Regions from separate parts of the Ralstonia pickettii genome, predicted to be linked through region 3. Evidence: predicted binding sites of a transcription regulator. Region 3 holds the regulator's gene; each other region holds the start of a gene.
What was found. Region 3 encodes LexA, which represses DNA repair genes until DNA is damaged. Its sites were predicted from a motif close to ACTGTATNNNNATACAGT; they were not measured.

Region 1 (2,176 bases), 860 kb from region 3:
TCCACCACCTGATCATGGATATAGGCAATGCGCCCGACCTGATCGAACGCCAGCGGCCCATGGCGCACGAGCGTGGCACCGCCGCCCGTGCCGCGCCGCACCAGCGCACGCACGCGCGCTTCCAGCTCGGACAGCGCGAACGGTTTGGCCATGTAGTCGTCGGCGCCCAGGTCCAGGCCCTTGACGCGCTCTTCCACGCTGTCGGCGGCGGTCAGGATCAGCACCGGCAGCATGGCCCCGCGCGAGCGCAGGCGCTTGAGAACCTCCAGCCCCGACATGCGCGGCAGGCCCACGTCGAGAATCAGCAGGTCATAGGTCTGGGCCGTCTGTGCGGACAGCGCTGCGTCGGCAGTCGCCCCGTCGGAGGCTTGGTCGACGGCATAACCCGCCTGGCGCAGCGAGCGTGTGAGCCCGTCCGCCAGCGTGGCGTCGTCTTCGGCAATCAGGATGCGCATGCGTGTCTCCCCGCGATGCCGGGCAAGATATCTTGCCCATCCCGCCCGCTACATTGTTTTCGCGCGATAACTGATCTGGAGACTTGTCAAAACCACTGGTTTTTTATACAGTACTCCGAATTCGCGGTGCTGTAGTCTTGGCGGCGCTAAAGTCATGAAATGGGTCGCGTCGGGGCAATCAGCCAGCGGCCCGTTGTTGCAGGCAACCGCTGGAATCGCAAGCCCTTGCGGCCCATTTATACACCAATTTGCACGAAGGACGACCATGGAAGACGGTAAGAAGGCAGCCGCGATGAGCGCAGAAAAGCAGAAGGCGCTGGCTGCCGCGCTCGCGCAGATCGAAAAGCAGTTCGGCAAGGGCTCCATCATGAAGATGGGCGACGCCGAGGTCGAGCCGGTCCAGGTCGTGTCGACGGGTTCGCTCGGGTTGGACGTGGCGCTGGGCGTTGGCGGCCTGCCGCGCGGCCGCGTCATTGAAATCTACGGTCCCGAATCGTCGGGTAAGACCACGCTGACGCTGCAAGTGGTTGCCGAGATGCAGAAACTGGGCGGCACGTGCGCCTTCATCGACGCGGAACATGCGCTTGACGTCACTTATGCCGACAAGATTGGCGTGAGCGTGCCGGACCTGCTGATCTCCCAGCCGGACACGGGCGAACAGGCCCTGGAAATTGCCGATGCGCTGGTGCGCTCAGGCTCGGTCGACCTGATCGTCATCGATTCGGTGGCCGCACTGGTGCCGAAGGCTGAAATCGAAGGCGAAATGGGCGACGCGCTGCCCGGCCTGCAGGCCCGTCTGATGAGCCAGGCGCTGCGCAAGTTGACCGGCACCATCAAGAAGACCAATTGCATGGTCATCTTCATCAACCAGATCCGCATGAAGATCGGCGTGATGTTCGGCTCGCCGGAAACCACCACGGGCGGTAACGCACTGAAGTTCTACGCTTCGGTGCGTTTGGACATCCGGCGCATCGGCTCGATCAAGAAGGGCGACGACGTGGTCGGCAACGAAACCAAGGTCAAGGTCGTCAAGAACAAGGTGGCGCCGCCGTTCCGCGAAGCCATCTTCGACATCCTTTACGGCCAGGGTGTGTCGCGCGAAGGCGAAATCATCGACCTCGGCGTGGAAGCCAAGATCGTTGAAAAGTCCGGCGCCTGGTACAGCTACGGTGGCGAGCGAATCGGCCAAGGCCGCGACAACTGCCGTGAATACCTGCGCGAAAACCCCGACCTCGCCCGCGACATCGAGAACAAGGTCCGCGAGGCACTGGGCGTGACGCCAATGGGCGCCGTGGCGGTGGCCGAGGAAGTCGGAGAAGAGTAATTGGGTTGACCGTCGGCGCAGATCGACGGCTCTATCGAGCTTCATACGCCTGCCGTTCCCCAACGGTGGGCGTTTTCTTTTTAAGCCTGAAACTGTATGCCGTTGCCGCGCCCACCGTTGTCGCTGAAGGCTCGTGCGCTGGGCTATCTGTCTCGGCGCGAGCACAGTCGCGTCGAATTGCGCCGTAAGTTGGTGCCGCACGCCGAATCCGTCGAAGAGGTCGATACGCTGCTGGATTGGCTTGAGGGCGAAAACTGGCTGTCCAACACGCGTTTTGCCGAAAGCATGGTGCACCGCCGCGCGGGTCGTTACGGTACAGCGCGCTTGATGCAGGAGTTGAAAACGCATCAGCTCGGCGAAGAAACGCTGGGCGAGGTCAAGGCGCAGCTGCAAAGCA
Region 2 (2,176 bases), on a different replicon from region 3:
TAGATCGATTGCGCGTCGTCGCCCACCACGGTCACGCCGCGGCCGTCCGGGCGCAACGCACGCAGGATGGACGACTGCAGCCGGTTGGTGTCCTGGTATTCGTCGACAAGGATGTGGTCGAAACGGGCGCCAATCTCGGCCGCCAGTTCGGCGTCGGACACCATCGCGTGCCAGTAGAGCAGGAGGTCGTCGTAATCGAGCACGTGCTGCGCCTGCTTGGCTTCGACATACGCATCGAACAGCGTGCGCAATTGCGTCTCCCACATCGCGCACCACGGAAAGTGGTGCTTTAGCACGGCGTTCAGCGGGCTCTCGGCGTTGATGGCGCGCGAGTAGATCGCAATGCAGGTCTGCTTGAGCGGGAAGCGGCGTTCCTTGGTCGACAGGTTCAGCTCATGGCGCACGACGTTGAGCAGATCGGCCGAGTCGCTGCGGTCATGGATGGTGAAATCGAGGGCGAGGCCCACGCGCTCGGCATATTCGCGCAGCAGGCGCGCGCCGATGCCGTGGAAGGTGCCGGCCCAGGGCAGCGTGGTCTTGTACGAAGTGCCGGCCGAATTGAGGGCGTTGTTCGATCGCTCGCCCTGCATGGCTCGCGCCAGCAGGTGGCCGGCACGGTTCGACAGTTCGCTCGCCGCCCGGCGGGAAAACGTCAATAGCAGGATGCGTTGCGGATCGGCGCCGTTGGCTACCAGGTGCGCCACGCGCCAACCCAGGGTGTGCGTCTTGCCGGATCCGGCACCGGCCAGCACGAGCAGCGGCCCGGTTTCCGCTGCGTCTGCCCCCGAAATACCGAACTCGACCGCCTGGCGCTGCTGGTCGTTCAGCTGGGCCAGGTAACCCGGCGTGGCCGGCGCATTGGCGGTGTCTGGGGTGGGGGAGGCGGCAAGCACGGCAGGGCGTCACAAAAAATAACTGTATGAATATACAGCACTGTGATGCCTGCCTGCGGAAAGTAAGAGCGGCGGACGGAAGGCCGGCGACGTTGGCCGATCAGATCCCGTCCCGCAGCTTTTTCGCGAAGTCCTGCGGGGATGCCCGCCGGTTGACCGCGTCCACCAGATCCGCCAGGAACCAGGGCAGCACGAGCTGCGTGCCCGGATCGCTCAGGCCGACGCGGAGCCGGTCAGGAGACGCCGATTCGGTGGCTTTGGCCGGCTGGATCGGCTGCGGAGGCTGGCTGTGCGCGAGCATCCCTTGCAGATCCTGATCGGTGAAAGTGAACGTTGACGTGGTCAGAGCCGAGGCGGTCATCGCTGCGGTCATCAGCATCGTGGCCACGGCAAGGTGTTTGAGGGTGTTGGCAGGCATCGTGGCCTCCAGAACAGAACGGTTGGGTGAGTAGGTGACCGGCGCGCAGCGCGGTGGCCGCAGCAATGATCCACCCTCCGATCATGGCGGCAGCTTAGGGTTCCGTTTCGCTCAGGAAAACCTAAATATCGCGTGCAATCCGATCAATTGGCCTGCGGCTGCAGGGCGATGACGGCCATGCCCGTCAACGCAATGGCCGCGCCGCCGATGTCCCAGCGGGTGAGCGACACACCGTCGACCAGACGCAGCCACACCAGTGCCACGGCGATATACACGCCGCCGTATGCGGCATAGGTGCGGCCGGCCGCGGTCGGGTGCAATGTCAGCAACCACGCAAACAGCGCCAGCGAGGCGGCCGCCGGCACCAGCAGCCAGATCGGCTTGCCTTGCCGCAGCACGAGCCAAGGCAGATAGCAGCCGACGATTTCCGCCACGGCGGTGACGGCAAACAGCACGGCAATACGAAGCAGTTCCAAATCGGGCCCCGGAGCAATGAAGACGTAGACGGCGCCGATTGTGGCATGTGGGGCGGCGCTGCCGCGATGGTCACCCGATCTCAGGCGGGCGAGGCGGCGTGCGCCTCCAGCAGCGCATCGATTTCGGCTTGCGTGCCCGCATACGCGCCGGCGCGCGTGGCGGTGAGGGCGGCCGCCGCAGCGGCTTGGCGCAGATGCGCCTGCGGTGGCGCCTCGGGCGACTGCAGCTGGCTCGCCAGCCAGGCGCCCATCGCGGCATCGCCGCAGCCGACGGTGTCCGCCACCGGCACGGCAAAGGCCGGTTGGGCGATACGCGCATCGTCTTGCCCGCCGTGCACCGCTGCCAGCCATTCCATGCCGTCGGCCCCGAGCGTGAGCAGGATGTCGGC
Region 3 (2,176 bases):
TGCTGGAGCCCGGCGACATCTTCTTCGCCGGGGTCGGCTGCGAACATGTGGCGCACCCGCGCGGCGAGGCAAGGATTCTCGTCGTCGAGAAAGCGGGGAGCGTTTAGCCGCTCCAGCCGGCTGCAGCGAAAAAAAAGCCCGCAATCTGCGGGCTTCGAATTCAGCGATCTCATTGCCCCTGAGGGCATTGGCAATACTACTGTCACGTACGCCAAACAACATCGGGGTAAACGTCCGTTTTGCTAGCGAAACACTGTTGAATGTGTCGCTGCAGCTACTTCCGGACAGAAAAAACAGCCCGCTCAAATGGCGGGCCGAAAATCAGTTGAAGAAAGCCCTGTCCTCAGGGCACCGCAAGTGTATGAAATCAGTTGCGGCGGCAGCATTGGGGTATGCCCTGATCGGGCGCCCCGACGCGGTTTGCGGCCCTTGCGCGTCTTTCTTTTCCTCAGCAGCTTTCGGCGCCAGCGGTACGCGAGGCCACCGGGATCGCGTCCAGCATGCGGCAGATGGCGGCCATGCTGCCGACCATCGTACGGCGCTGCTCCCCCTGGTAGATGCGCACGCCCTGGGTTTGGCGGAAGGGCACCGGCTGTACCGGGCGGCGGTGGGAAGACATCGATCCGAGTCGCATGGCAGACCTCGTGAGTTCGGGTGAAAAAGCGAGTGGCAAGACTCCGCCCTGGCAAGCCAATGGCTCACCTAGGTTGGATCAAACAGCGAAGATTTGGCGCGGAGATGCGCCGAAGATTTACGGAGCTGCAGGCCGGATCAGACCGACGGCCAAGCCCTCCAGGTGAAACTCATCACGATCCAGATCAACGTGGATCGGTTCGAAATCGGGATTCTCGGCAATCAGTTCGACATGGCGGCCCTTGCGCTGGAAGCGCTTGACCGTGACGTCATCGCCAAGTCGGGCCACGACGATCTTGCCGTTGGTGGCTTCGGCGGCACGCTGCACGGCCAGGAGGTCGCCATCCAGGATGCCGGCGTCGCGCATGCTCATGCCGCGAACCTTCAGCAGAAAATCGGGCTGCGCAGAGAACAGCGACGGATCCACTTGATACTGGCGATCAATGTGCTCGGCAGCCAGAATCGGACTGCCGGCGGCCACGCGGCCCACCAGCGGCAGCGTCAATTGCATCAATCCCATCGACGGAAGCGAGAACTGATGCTGCGCCGTGTCGCCCGCCGCCCGCAGCCGAATGCCACGCGAAGCGCCCGGGGTCAGTTCGATCACGCCCTTGCGTGCCAACGCGCGGAGGTGTTCCTCGGCCGCATTGGGCGATGAGAAGCCAAACTCCGCGGCAATCTCGGCGCGCGTCGGCGGAAAGCCCGTGCGCTGGATCGTCTGGCGGATCAGGTGATAAATCTGCTGCTGGCGGGGGGTGAGGGTGGCCATCGGCGTACTGTATATTTGAACAGGTGCTGTGATTTTATACAGTGACGCAGGAAGCGCAAGCGATTTTGTTGTGACGTGTTGCGCGGGCGCCCAGTCCTTCTGACCGGCGTCAAAACCTACGCTACTGGTTAGAAGCTTATGCGCAATCCATGCAGGCGCAGCCGCGGCGAATCGCATAAAATCAAGACCTTGACCGATTTTTGCATCGCCACATAGCCCGATTGAGCTTCATTGGGTTGGCCCGAATGTCACCATGTCCGCCTTCAATCAAGAGACCGTTCTGAGCGTCCATCACTGGAATGACTCGCTGTTCAGCTTCAAGACCACGCGCGACCAGGCGCTGCGCTTCCATAACGGCCACTTCGTCATGATCGGGCTGGAGGTTGAAGGCAAGCCGCTGATGCGCGCCTATAGCATCGCGAGCCCGAACTACGAAGAGCACCTTGAGTTCTTCAGCATCAAGGTGCAAAACGGTCCGCTGACGTCGCGACTGCAGCATCTGAAGGTGGGCGACAAGCTGCTGGTGAGCAAGAAGCCCGTCGGCACGCTCGTGCTGGATGACCTGCTGCCCGGCAAGAACTTGTACCTGTTCGGCACCGGCACGGGCCTCGCGCCGTTCATGAGCATCATCCAGGACCCCGATACCTACGAGCGCTTCGAGAAGGTCGTGCTGCTGCATGGTGTGCGCCAGGTAAGCGAATTGGCCTATGCGGACTTTATTACCAGCGAGCTGCCCAACAACGAGTTCTTCGGTGATCAGGTGCGCGAGAAGCT
Region 4 (2,176 bases), on a different replicon from region 3:
TCCCAAAGTGTAACGGAGGAGTTCGAAGGTACGCTTGGTACGGTCGGACATCGTACCTAAAGTGCAATGGCAAAAGCGTGCTTAACTGCGAGACCGACAAGTCGAGCAGGTGCGAAAGCAGGACATAGTGATCCGGTGGTTCTGTATGGAAGGGCCATCGCTCAACGGATAAAAGGTACTCTGGGGATAACAGGCTGATACCGCCCAAGAGTTCATATCGACGGCGGTGTTTGGCACCTCGATGTCGGCTCATCTCATCCTGGGGCTGTAGCCGGTCCCAAGGGTATGGCTGTTCGCCATTTAAAGAGGTACGTGAGCTGGGTTTAAAACGTCGTGAGACAGTTTGGTCCCTATCTGCCGTGGGCGTTGGAATCTTGACGGGGGCTGCTCCTAGTACGAGAGGACCGGAGTGGACGTACCGCTGGTGTACCTGTTGTCTCGCCAGAGGCATCGCAGGGTAGCTATGTACGGAAGAGATAACCGCTGAAAGCATCTAAGCGGGAAACTTGCCTGAAGATGAGGATTCCCTGGAGACTTGATCTCCCTGAAGGGTCGTTCGAGACCAGGACGTTGATAGGCTGGGTGTGGAAGCGCAGTAATGCGTTCAGCTAACCAGTACTAATTGCCCGTGCGGCTTGATCCTATAACCGGTATGTTTCCGGCTGGGTCCGCCTTGTGCCTGATACACATCACTCACAACCCCAAATCTACATTCCCATATTGGTCGCGTTGACCCCGTCAACGTGGCAACAAGTCATAGCCTGGTGACCATAGCGAGTCGGTACCACCCCTTCCCATCCCGAACAGGACCGTGAAACGACTCCGCGCCGATGATAGTGCGGATTCCCGTGTGAAAGTAGGTCATCGCCAGGCTCTCCCCATACAACACCCCAGCTCAATCTTTGCGCTGGGGTGTTTGTCTTTGCGCAGGCGGAGTGCAACTCACACTCTCTGGTATGTGGCTGGTAGAACCGAATCCGCCATGGCCACGTGCGGATACATACCGAATAAAGTGACTTTCAAAGCGTTTTATTGGCGGGGAAGAATCACTCTGCACGGTATCTATCCCACTTCAAATCACCGCAATATCTGCACTTGAGCTGCGTTATCGCTGCCCCGCAACACGCCCGCAAAACTGGACTGCGCTGAAGCGAAGTTGTGATACTGTATATTCATACAGTATTCATTCGTGCCTTGGCGTTTCCATGTTTGTGTTGCCTTCGTCTCTTTCCATTGCCGAAGCTGTGGCGGAATGCGCCGTCCCCGTTGGGCGCGCGGTGCCTGGATTTCGCTCGCCCGTCCCGAAAGCCTCGAAGGTGCCTTTGCCGGAAACACTGCATCCCGCATTGTGGAGCGCAGGCCGTCTGGCGCGAGGCGACGGGCGTGTGCTGGCCACTGGATATGACGCGCTGAATGCCGAGTTGCCCGGTGGTGGCTGGCCCCTCGGCGGACTGATCGAGCTGTTGTGCCCGCAATCCGGTATTGGTGAATGCCGGTTGCTGCGCCCGGCCTTGTCTACGCTCTGCATGAGCGCACGGCGCATCGCGCTGGTTGCTCCACCGTATCTGCCGAATGCAGTGAGGCTGGTGGGCTGGGATTTTTCTCCTGAACAAATCGTCTGGGTGCGCGCTGGCGAATCGTCCGATCTTCTATGGGCCGCCGAGCAGCTTTTACGCAGCCAGGCGTTCGATGGTGTGCTGATCTGGCTGAACCGGGCACGTCCAGGGGCGTTACGCAGGCTGCAAGTGTTGGCGCAGGCCGGCGAGAGCGCCATCTGGGTGTTCCGGCCGACTCATGCACAACGAGAATCGTCGCCAGCGGTGCTGCGACTGGAGCTGGAGCCGGCTGGCGCCGATGCGCTGTCCATCCATTTCCATAAGCGGCGCGGGCCGTTGCGTGAATTGCCGTTGCTGCTGCCGTTGGCCGACCCGCTTCGGGCCGGTCGCGCTTCCGTGCGTCCGTTGCCTGTGCCGCCCATCGAGCCGTTCATCATGGATCCGGTCACGGCGAAATTGTTGGCCACGCTTTCGTCTCCTTCGTCTTCTGTGGCGTTCGACGCTTTGTCAGACGCTTCCGATTCAAACACTCCCGATCATGCCGTTCTGGATCGCGGTACATCTGCCCCGTCTCCCTCTCGACGCGCTTCGACCCCGGTGGTCTGATCCGGCTGCGCTGC

Region 1: recA (recombinase RecA) is a predicted target of LexA. The motif match lies at 550-567, and genes of this name have one in related genera.
Region 2: N5B55_RS18900 (ATP-dependent helicase) is a predicted target of LexA. The motif match lies at 915-932, and genes of this name have one in related genera.
Region 4: imuA (translesion DNA synthesis-associated protein ImuA) is a predicted target of LexA. The motif match lies at 1,164-1,181, and genes of this name have one in related genera.

Annotation. Positions count from the first base shown of each region.
Region 1 covers NZ_CP104381.1:495,504-497,679, forward strand. The annotation lists gene N5B55_RS02320 (response regulator) at 1-455, opposite strand, end outside; gene recA (recombinase RecA) at 721-1,779, shown strand; gene recX (recombination regulator RecX) at 1,876-2,176, shown strand, end outside.
Region 2 covers NZ_CP104382.1:467,044-469,219, forward strand. The annotation lists gene N5B55_RS18900 (ATP-dependent helicase) at 1-893, opposite strand, end outside; gene N5B55_RS18905 (hypothetical protein) at 994-1,311, opposite strand; gene N5B55_RS18910 (YnfA family protein) at 1,455-1,787, opposite strand; gene N5B55_RS18915 (carbohydrate kinase family protein) at 1,868-2,176, opposite strand, start outside.
Region 3 covers NZ_CP104381.1:1,358,988-1,361,163, forward strand. The annotation lists gene N5B55_RS06560 (cupin domain-containing protein) at 1-107, shown strand, start outside; gene N5B55_RS06565 (hypothetical protein) at 449-634, opposite strand; gene lexA (transcriptional repressor LexA) at 752-1,402, opposite strand; gene N5B55_RS06575 (ferredoxin--NADP reductase) at 1,656-2,176, shown strand, end outside.
Region 4 covers NZ_CP104382.1:891,360-893,535, reverse strand. The annotation lists rRNA gene N5B55_RS20690 (23S ribosomal RNA) at 1-643, shown strand, start outside; rRNA gene rrf (5S ribosomal RNA) at 761-873, shown strand; gene imuA (translesion DNA synthesis-associated protein ImuA) at 1,206-2,162, shown strand; gene N5B55_RS20675 (Y-family DNA polymerase) at 2,095-2,176, shown strand, end outside.